Regions from separate parts of the Micromonospora sp. NPDC000207 genome, predicted to be linked through region 2. Evidence: riboswitches for the same ligand, from Rfam matches in the RefSeq annotation. Region 2 holds a riboswitch; each other region holds the start of a gene.
What was found. Region 2 has a riboswitch for cobalamin ahead of ABT336_RS09415 (ribonucleoside-diphosphate reductase subunit alpha). Riboswitches for the same ligand answer to the same signal wherever they lie in the genome.
Positions count from the first base shown of each region.

Region 1 (3,267 bases), on a different contig from region 2:
GGTGGTGCCGGTGCAGGGGGCGGCCTGGGCGGCCTGGGGAGCGGGGTCGGCGGCGACCAGGCCGACGGCGACGACGGCTGCGGCGATCAGACCGGCCAGTCGCCTGCGGGTGGTGGAGAGGGCACTGGACATGTGGGCTCCTTCGAGGGTCAGAGGCAGGGCAGGCTGGGTGCGCCCGGCGTCGCGGTGGTGGTGGACAGGTGGGCGTACCCGGTGCCGGTCAGGCCGAGGACGGCCTGGGTGGTGGCCCGGACGGCGGTGGCCGGGTCGAAGGAGCCGCCGTCGAAGTCGATCGCCCCCCGGTCGGTGGGGGTCCCGGAGCAGCCGACCTGGAGCCCGGCGAGGTGGATCCGGGCCCGCAGCCAGGCCAGCGGCCGACCGCCGTCGCGGAGGGCCTGCGCGGCCAGGCCGGTGCTGTTGGCGTTGGACAGCCCGTCGGCGTTGGGGAAGCTTCCGTCGGTGCGTTGGACCGACAGCAGCCAGTGCAGACCGGCGGTGGCGTCGGCGGACCGACCGGCGGCGCGCAGCGCCTGCACGGCCAGGGCGGTGGCGTCCACGTCGGAGACACAGGTCGCCTGGGCGGCCACCACCGGGTAGCCGCCGTCGGCACACCGGATCCCGGCCAGCCACTGGGCGGCGGTGCCCGGTGCGCCCTGCGGGGTACGGGTCAGGGCGAGGATGGCGAAGGACTGGCTGAAGGTGTTGCTGTAGTCGCCGTACGCGGACCGGTCGCTGAACCGGCCGTCGGTCGCCTGGAGCGACTGCAACCGGCTGACCAGGTCCACTCCACCCACGTCGGTGGGGTCGTCGCCGCGTACGGCGACGGTGAGGGCGAGCTTGGCGGTGGCACCGACGTAGGCCTCGGTGCCCCCGTCGCCGAGGTACCCGTCGCGGATGTCCGCCCGGGTGACCCAGTCCAGGGCGTCCGCGCCGTAGTCGTCGGCGACCCCGGCGGCGGCGAACGCGAGGACGGCGTCGAGGGTCAGCCCCGCGTCGGGGTAGGCGACACCACCGAAGACCGCCTCGAAGCGTTCCCCGTCGACGAGTTGGCGTGCCAGCCAGCCGGCGGCGGCGGCCGGGCGGGGGGCCACGGCCTGGACGGCTGCCACGTCGGCGGGGGGCGCTGCGGGCGCGGCACCGGCGGGCGCGGCGACGCCGAGGGTGAGGGTGAAGGCGGTGAGCACCGCGCTGGGCAGGGTGAGCAGGCGGTGCCGGCTCGGGCGGGCGACCATCGGACGCGCCTTTCCGGCCCGGCGGACGTCGAAACCCGGCCCGGCCTGCGCGGGGCAGAGCCGGTCGGCCTCCGACCCGTGGGCCACGACGGGTGAGGAGCGGGAACATCGCGGGCACGGCGGGTATTCGGGCTCGTCACCGAGGAGGTCCCTCCTCGGTGGCCTACCGTTGCGGGCCAGCGCCGGACTTCGACCGGACTTCCCCCGCACGTACGCGCAGGTGTGCAGTTGTCGCGTCAGTCTCGTCTGCCGCAGCAGCGGATGTCAATGCGACATCCGTCGCGGCGGCCCGGCCTGTCACCGGGAGGCGGACAGCGGTAGGGACCGTACCAGCATCCGGTGTGACCGCCAGCCCGGGAAGGGAACGAGGTCGCCGACGTGCTGGAAGCGCAGGCGTTGCAGCGCGTGCCAGACCCGGGTGTTGGTCTCGGTGACGGCGAGGGTGACCCGCTCCTCACCACGGCGGTCCAGCAGGTCGGTCGTCATCCGGACACCCAGGCGGTGGCGACGGAACTCGGGCAGGACGAACGCCTCGCACACGGCGAAGGTCCGGTTCGGCCACTCGGCGGTGAGGGCGGTGTCGGTGACCGAGGTCAGGTCGCGCCACCACAGCGTCTCCGGCGGCAGTGGACAGCCCAGCACCGCCCCGACGAGTTCACCGGCGACATAGCCGAGTGCCCCCTCGAAGCCGTCGGCCTCGACCGTCCACCGGATCCGGTCGCTCGCCGACGGGGTGCTGTGATCGAGGAGGTGGAGGTCCTCGGCGTGGACCCGGTGGTAGACCTCGGTGAGCGCGTCGACGTCGGCCTCGGTGGTGATGACGACCTCGTCGAGGAGGTCGCCGTGGGCTAGGGGTGTCGACGTCATCAGACTTCCTCCGGCATGAAGTTAGGTTAGGCATACCTAATCAGATGCCGAACGGAGTGACCAAACTCAGCGAAGGCTGACCTAAGTCGTGGGGACCTGCGGGGGGCGGGCGGCACCGGTCCCCGTCGATGCCACCCGGCGGGGCCGGGCTGGTGGACGGAGGCGGGGTGCGGCACCGCCCGTGTGGTGCGTACAGTTTCGGGTCGGACTTCACGGGTGGGCCGGACAGCCCCGGCGCAGGGACGGGATCGGGACATCAGCGGCATGACAGCGGACAACACCCTCGACGGCGGCCCGGACGGCATCGACCAGAGCCGGCTGGAGACCTGCCTGCGCGTCATCGAGGACCTGGCGGACCTGCCTCCCGACCACCCGGACGTGGTACGGGTCCAGCGGGCCACCGCCGGGCTCTACAAGACGATCAAGCAGCAGCGGCGGACGCGACGCCGGGAGGAGATCCTGACCGCCGACCTCGCAGTGACCGCCGCCACCGCCACCGGCGCACCGGGCCGCATCGACGACGAGACCCAGGGCATCCCGCTCGCCTCACCCACCACCGGCACCACCGCCGGGGTCCTGCACCAGCCACGGGGCTGCTACGTCTGCAAGCAGCGCTACCGCGAGGTGGACGCCTTCTACCACCAACTCTGCCCCACCTGCGCCGCCACGAACCGGGAACGCCGCGACGCCCGTACCGACCTGACCGGCCGACGGGCGCTGCTCACCGGGGGCCGGGCGAAGATCGGCATGTACATCGCACTGCGGCTGCTGCGCGACGGCGCGCACACCACCGTGACGACCCGCTTCCCGCACGACGCGGTCCGCCGGTTCGCCGCGATGCCCGACAGCGCGGACTGGCTGCACCGGCTGCGTGTCGTCGGGATCGACCTGCGCGACCCCGCCCAGGTGATCGCCCTGGCCGACTCGGTCAGCGCCCAGGGACCACTCGACATCCTGATCAACAACGCGGCGCAGACGGTCCGCCGCAGCCCCCAGGCGTACGCCCACCTCGTCGCCGCCGAGGCGGCGGCCCTGCCCGAGGGTCCCCTCCCCGACGTGGTCACCTTCGCCGCCACCCCGGGCCGGGGTGAGACGGTCGGCAGCCTGACCGCGTCGCCCCCGCCGGTCTCGCTCACCCCGCACGCGCTCACCGCCCTGGCGTTGACGA
Region 1 covers NZ_JBEPEQ010000162.1:3,701-6,967, forward strand. Annotated here, with positions in the region: gene ABT336_RS25570 (SCO2322-related protein) at 1-132, opposite strand, end outside; gene ABT336_RS25575 (prenyltransferase/squalene oxidase repeat-containing protein) at 150-1,319, opposite strand; cobalamin riboswitch at 1,334-1,501, opposite strand; gene ABT336_RS25580 (GNAT family N-acetyltransferase) at 1,530-2,099, opposite strand; gene ABT336_RS25585 (SDR family NAD(P)-dependent oxidoreductase) at 2,364-3,267, shown strand, end outside.
Region 1: linked by a shared signal. The riboswitch ahead of ABT336_RS25575 (prenyltransferase/squalene oxidase repeat-containing protein) and the one ahead of ABT336_RS09415 (ribonucleoside-diphosphate reductase subunit alpha) in region 2 are both predicted to bind cobalamin.

Region 2 (3,267 bases):
CAGACCGGACGCGGCGACCCGCTCGCGCAGCGCCGACCACCTGTCGGTCTGGACGCCGGTGACCCCCCACAGGTCCGGTTGCAGCTGTCCCCGGGCGGCCCGGGTCTCGGCGAAGGCCGGGTGCGGGCCGAAGCGCTCGGCCAGTCCGGCCGAGGTCTCCAGGGCGGTGAGGTACAGCTCCTCACCGATCCGGGTGGACAGTTCCTTGGCCTCCGGCGAGTCGAAGGGCAGCCGCAGGGCGAAGAAGACGTCCTGCAGGCCCATCATGCCCAGCCCCACCGGACGCCAGCGGGGGTTGCTCGCCGCCGCCTGGGGAGTCGGGTAGTAGTTGATGTCGATGACCCGGTCCAGGAAGGTGACGGCGGTCCGCACCGTGGCGCGCAGCTTCGCCCAGTCCAGGTCCCCGTCGGCGAGGTGGGCGGCGAGGTTGACCGAGCCGAGGTTGCAGACGGCGGTCTCGGAGTCGCTGGACACCTCGATGATCTCGGTGCACAGGTTGGACAGGTGCACGACGTTGCCGGGCTCGGCGGTCTGGTTGCACAGCCGGTTCGAGGCGTCCTTGAACGTCATCCACCCGTTGCCGGTCTGGGCCAGGGTCCGCATCATCTTGCCGTACAGCTCCCGGGCGGGCAGCTGACGCACGTAGCGGCCCTCGGCCTCGGCGGCCCGGTACGCGGCCTCGAACTCCGCCCCCCACAGGTCGGACAGGCCGGGGACCTCGTCCGGGTCGAACAGCGACCAGATCCCGTCGTCCTCGACCCGGCGCATGAACTCGTCCGGGATCCAGTTGGCCAGGTTCAGGTTGTGGGTCCGACGGGCGTCCTCGCCGGTGTTGTCCCGCAGCTGCAGGAACTCCTCGATGTCGGGGTGCCACGGCTCCAGGTAGACGCAGGCCGCGCCCTTGCGCCGGCCGCCCTGGTTGACCGCCGCGACGCTGGCGTCCAGGGTGCGCAGCCACGGCACGATCCCGTTGGAGCGGCCGTTGGTGCCCCGGATCAGCGCGCCCCGGGAGCGGACCCGGGAGAACCCGATGCCGATGCCACCGGCGAACTTCGACAGGTTCGCGACCTGGGCGTAGCGCTGGTAGATGGAGTCGAGTTCGTCACGCGGAGAGTCGACCAGGTAGCAGGAGGACATCTGGGTGTGCGCGGTGCCGGAGTTGAACAGCGTCGGTGAGCTGGGCAGGTAGGCCAGGCTCGACATGAGTCGGTAGAACTCGACGGCCTCCCCCGGCTCCTGGGACAGCCCGCAGGCCACCCGCAGCAACCAGTACTGCGGGGTCTCCACCACCTGCCGGCCGGTCGGGTGGCGGAGCAGGTAGCGGTCGTACACGGTGCGCAGTCCGAAGTACTCGAAGCGCAGGTCACCGGCGTCGTCGACGGCCGCGTCGAGGACGTCGGCGTGGGTGGCGACGAACCGCGCCGTGTCGTCGCCGATCAGGCCGAGGGTGTGGCCGTGGGCGACGGCCTGACTGAAGGTCGCCAGCCCCTGCCCCCGGACCTCCGTGCCGACCTCGGCGGCCAGCAGCCGGGCGGCGAGCCGGGAGTACTGCGGTTCGGTGCCGATCAGCTCGGCCGCGGTCTGCACCACGAGGCGGTCGACCTCGTCGCTGCTCGCGCCGTCGTAGAGGCCCTCGACGGTACGGGTGGCCACCCGCATCGGGTCGACGTCGGTCAGGTCGGCGGCCCACCGGCGTACCGAGTGGGCGATCTGGCCGGCGTCGACCAGGTCGACGGCGCCGTCACGGGTGCGGACCCGGACCCGTCGTGGCCCGGACGGGTCGGACTCGCCGACGGCGGCGGCCGGGAACATCTCGGTGACTGTCACCACTGACTCCTCGCGAGTTCGAGACCGGAGGGTCCGACAGCAGCACGGGACGGACACCGGCGGACGCACGCCGGTGTCGACGCGGGCTCGCGAGGGCGTCGGCCGTCCCACGCGGCCTCGGACCGCCGCCCACCCACTGCGGGGTACGCGGCGCGCTGGCAGGTCTTCGGACTCGCGGGCCTGGCCGGGATCACCGGTCTCCTACTGGCCGTCGCTTCCCAGGCCGGTGTCGGCCCAGTGCTGATGACGGCGGTCGTTCCCACTCACCGCTGCGGGGCAGTCCCGGATTCCCACCGGGTTCCCTCTTGCCTCGTCCGCTCGGGATGAACGGCCGAACCAGCTGCGCTCGACACCATATATAGGGAGCGCAGCATTGTCACACCCAACATGTCGGGTCCGGGCGTGTCGAGGTCGTCGCAGGGCTGCGGCGAAGCGGAGTGGCCACCCCGGCGGAGGCTCGGATCATCGCAAGCGCCGGGGTGGCCGGGTGTGTCGTCCGGCAGCGTCCACACCGAACGGCATCCCCCCTCATGAATACCGCCACAGGGAGGCTGTTGCAACCTATGTGCAGTAGCGGCCCGAGGGGTCGGGCGGACAGCCGGCTGCGGCACGGAACTCGTCCGGGTCGACCTCCTCCGCCCCGTCCGGGTCGACGAGGTCGGCGGAGGCGAGGTCGAGGTGCGCCACCAGGTCGTCGCCGTGGAGTGCGTCGGGGGTGAGCCACCCGAGCAGGGCGGCGCGGGCGCGCACCCGGTCACCGGTCCGGCCGGTACCCAGCTCGGCGAACTCCACCCGGGCCGGCACCTCCCCGACGTCGACGAGGTGCCGGGCCAGACCGGCCGCCGCCGGGAGGGTGAGCCGGAGCCCACCGGCCTGCGTCACGGCGTGTCGGGCGAACAGCTCGGCCCGGTGGTGCGGGGTGTGCAGGGTCAGCGAGTCGGCGCGGGCCAGCAGCGCGTGCAGCCGCACTGCCGGGGTGTCGACGATCGCCGGGGATTGCTGGATCTTGCCCAACTCCACCACCTCCGATTAGGTTAGGCTTACCTTAGTTGAGAGGTGATGATGAACCAGTCCCGCCCGAAGATCAAGCGGTCCCGCCGACTCGGTATCCCGCTGACCCCCAAGTGCGTGCAGTACTTCGAACGCCGCCCGTACCCGCCCGGAGTGCACGGCCGGGCCGCCCGCAGGACAGAGAGCAACTACAAGGTCCGGCTGCTCGAAAAGCAGCGCCTGCGGGCCCAGTACGACCTGCGCGAGGGGCAACTGCGGCGGGCGTTCGACAGGGCGGTACGCCGGCCCGGCAAGACCGGCGAGGAGCTGGTCGTCGACCTGGAGTGCCGCCTCGACGCCCTCGTCCTGCGGGCCGGCTTCGCCCGGACCATCTACGCGGCCCGCCAGCTCGTCACCCACCGTCACGTCACCGTCAACGGTCGACGGGTG
Region 2 covers NZ_JBEPEQ010000027.1:11,408-14,674, reverse strand. Annotated here, with positions in the region: gene ABT336_RS09415 (ribonucleoside-diphosphate reductase subunit alpha) at 1-1,812, opposite strand, end outside; cobalamin riboswitch at 1,968-2,183, opposite strand; gene ABT336_RS09410 (hypothetical protein) at 2,389-2,850, opposite strand; gene rpsD (30S ribosomal protein S4) at 2,890-3,267, shown strand, end outside.

Region 3 (3,267 bases), on a different contig from region 2:
TGTCGCCTCGTCGTCGCCGAGGGAGAGGACGTCGATCTCCCGCCGGTGCAGGAGCACCACCGCCACGGTGATCACGAAGTACGGCAGGACCATCCGGACGTCGCCCCACCCGGCGGTGGCCAGCCGGCCCAGCAACCACGAGTAGACCTGCTGGATGCTGTCGGCGTTGCGTTGCAGCAGGTAGGTCTGGCCGGCGGAGAGGAACGCGGAGACCGCCACCCCGGCCAGGATCAGCGTCACCGGTGACCGGTGGCGGCCCTGTGCCGAACCGAGCAGGTACGTCATCAGGACCGCACCGAGCGCCCCGCCGAACGCGGCCAGGGGGACGGTCACCGGCATCGCGCCGAGGGCCGCGCCCCCGAGGGCGATGACCGTGGTGACCGCCAGTCCCGCACCGGCGGCCACCCCCAGCAGGTACGGGTCGGCCAGCGGGTTGCGGAACACCCCCTGGTAGCAGCCGCCGGCCAGGGCGAGCAGCCCGCCGACGAGAAGACCGAGCACCGCCCGGGGGAGCCGCAGCTCGGTGACGATGGCGATCTCCCGTTCGGAGAGGCCACTGTCGAGGCGTACGCCGGGGATCAGGTTGAGCAGTTCCGCCGCGACGCTGAGCGGGGGAAGGCTGACCGGGCCGAGGGACACCCCGACGACGAGCGCCACGGCGACGGCGACCAGGCCGGCGACCAACCAGCCCGGCCGCAACCCGGCCGGCGCGCCGCCGGGTCGGGCGGGCACGCCGGACCGGGTCGTCGCACCGGGCCGGTGGGTCATGTCGGAGTGGAGGGTCAGGCCGGGACCTTGGCGACCGCGTCCACGATCGCCCGCAGCAGGTCGACCACGCGCGGACCCCAGCGCGAGGCGACGTCGTCGTCGAGGGCGACGATCTGGTTGTTCTTCACGGCGGTCAGCCCGGACCAGCCGCTACGCTCCTTGACCGTCTCCGCCGACTGCTGGCAGCACTTGGTGTCGGCCAGGAAGATGAAGTCCGGGTCGGCCTGGACGATGACCTCCTGGGACAGCTGCGGGTAGCCGCCCTGCTTGCCGTCCGGGTCCGCGGCGTCGGCGATGTTCTCCAGACCCACCTGGCTGTAGAGCGAGCCGATGAAGGTCTTGCTGGTGGCGGAGTAGAGCTCCGGTCCCAGCTCGTGGAAGTAGGTCAGCTTCTCGGCACGCTGCGGCAGGTCAGCGACCAGCTTGGCGATGTCGTCGCGCATCCGCTTGGTGACGTCGGCGGCGCCGTCGGCGTTGCCGGTGAGGGTCCCGAGGTCGGTGATCTGCTGGTACGAGTCGTCCAGAGTGGTCGCCGCCGGGGCCAGGAAGACCGGGATCTTCAGCGTGGTCAGCTGATCCACGATCTTGTTCATGTCGTTGGAGAGGACCACCAGGTCCGGATTCTTCCCGGCGATCGCCTCGGCGTTCGGCTGGAAGCCGGACAGGTCGGTCTTCGGTGCCTCGGCCGGGTGGTTCGACTGGTCGTCGACGGCGGTGACCTGGTCACCGGCCCCGATGGCGAAGAGCATCTCGGTGGCGGTCGCGGAGAGCGAGACGATCCGTTCGGGCCGCGCGTCGAGGGTCAGCTCCCCGACTGTCACCGGGTAGGCGGACCCGTTGCCGGGGCTGGGCGCTGTGGTGGGCTCGTCGGAGTTCTGTGCGCAGCCGGCGAGGGCGAGCGCGACGGCCGCGGTCACCGCCGCGAAGATCCGAGGGGTACGTCTGGACATCGGTGGTGCCTCCTGTCGGCCGAGGAGCCTGGTGCTTCGCCGACAGGGCAGAGGGTGGCCGCCGTCCGCGAGGCGCCCTTCCTCGAGAGCGCGGGTCGCGACCGTGCCGTAGGCGACCTGGCTCGTCCCCGCACGCGGTACGGACGGGGCATCACAGTTGCGGGACAGCTCCGGTTTCACACCGGCTTCGCTGCGGGACGGTCGCTAGCACCGTAGCGCACCTCCGGCCGACTTCGTTACCGCAGGTGGCACCGGGTGACGTGCGCTGCACCACCCCGAAAGGTCGGGAGGGGCCCCTCCGCTGACGAGGGACCCCTCCTCACTCGGTCAGCAGTACTGGGCCTGCTTGCCGATGGCCCGGTACGGGCAGTCGGCGTACTCGCTGAGCAGCAGGACAGCGGTCCGGTTACGCGAGGTCTGGGCCGGGATCACCTCGTCGGGCGGGTAGAAGCCGCCCCCCGAGGCGGAGCCGGGGTACATCTCGAAGGTGTACGCCCAGATCCCGTGCTGCCCCCACATCCAGTCGATGCTGTCCCCGTCGGTGACGTACAGGTCGCTGGACTGTTCCGGGGTGTACCCGTTGGTGGCGGCCATCTGCTGGCCCAGTGTCGCGAAGGTGTTGTACTGGTCGGCCGTCATCCCGGTGGGGGTGTTGGCGGTCGTCCAGCCGAACGGCCAGAGCACCAGCTGGGAGTAGGTGTGGAAGTCGATGTTGGCCTTGATCTGCTGGACCCCGCCGACGACCCGGCTGTTGACGAAGTTGCGCAGGGCTGCGGTCTCCGGCGCGGAGAAGGCCGACGGACCCCGGTAGGTGTCCGAGGCGGGGGATCCGGACGATCCGCCGCAGCAGCCCCACCGGTACGACCAGTTGCGGTTGAGGTCGGTGCCGACGAAGGACGAGCCGCTGTTCGGCTGCCGGTTCTTCCGCCAGGACCGGTACGACCCGGTGGCGATGTCGTACTCGCTGCCGTCGGGGTTGACAGTCGGGACGATCCAGATCTCCCGGGTGTTGACGATGTTGGTGACCCGGGTGTCCGAACCGTACGAGTCGGTGAAGAGGTTCAGCAGGTAGATCGCCATCTCCACGGTGAGGTGCTCGCGGGCGTGCTGCTGGGAGTTGAACAGGATCTCCGGCTCGTTCTCGTCGGTGGCGACGTTGTCGGAGATCTTCACCGCCATCAGGTCCCGACCCTGGTACGACGACCCGATGCTGATCTTGCGGGCGATGGTCGGGTGGTCGGCGACCACCTTGTTCACCACCGCCGTCAACTCCGCGTAGTCGTGGTAGTTGCTGTCGGCGGCCGGGAAGCCCATCGTGCTGAAGTCGTCGCCGTGGTCGTGGCCGTGCTCGCCGGCGGTGGGGACCGCCTCCAACCGGAAGCCCAGCCGGGTGATCTGGGCCGCCTCCGCTCGGGTGGCCGAGACGTGCAGCACCCCGTGCTCGACGAAGTCGATGGCGGCTCCGGTCCCGGCGACGGCGTTGCGGTCGGCGATCGTACGGGGTCCGAGCACCCGGTACTCGACGGTGGCCGATCCGGTGTCGCGGTCG
Region 3 covers NZ_JBEPEQ010000001.1:153,456-156,722, forward strand. Annotated here, with positions in the region: gene ABT336_RS00855 (FecCD family ABC transporter permease) at 1-768, opposite strand, end outside; gene ABT336_RS00860 (ABC transporter substrate-binding protein) at 783-1,718, opposite strand; cobalamin riboswitch at 1,813-1,958, opposite strand; partial or broken gene ABT336_RS00865 (M14 family metallopeptidase) at 2,049-3,267, opposite strand, start outside.
Region 3: linked by a shared signal. The riboswitch ahead of ABT336_RS00860 (ABC transporter substrate-binding protein) and the one ahead of ABT336_RS09415 (ribonucleoside-diphosphate reductase subunit alpha) in region 2 are both predicted to bind cobalamin.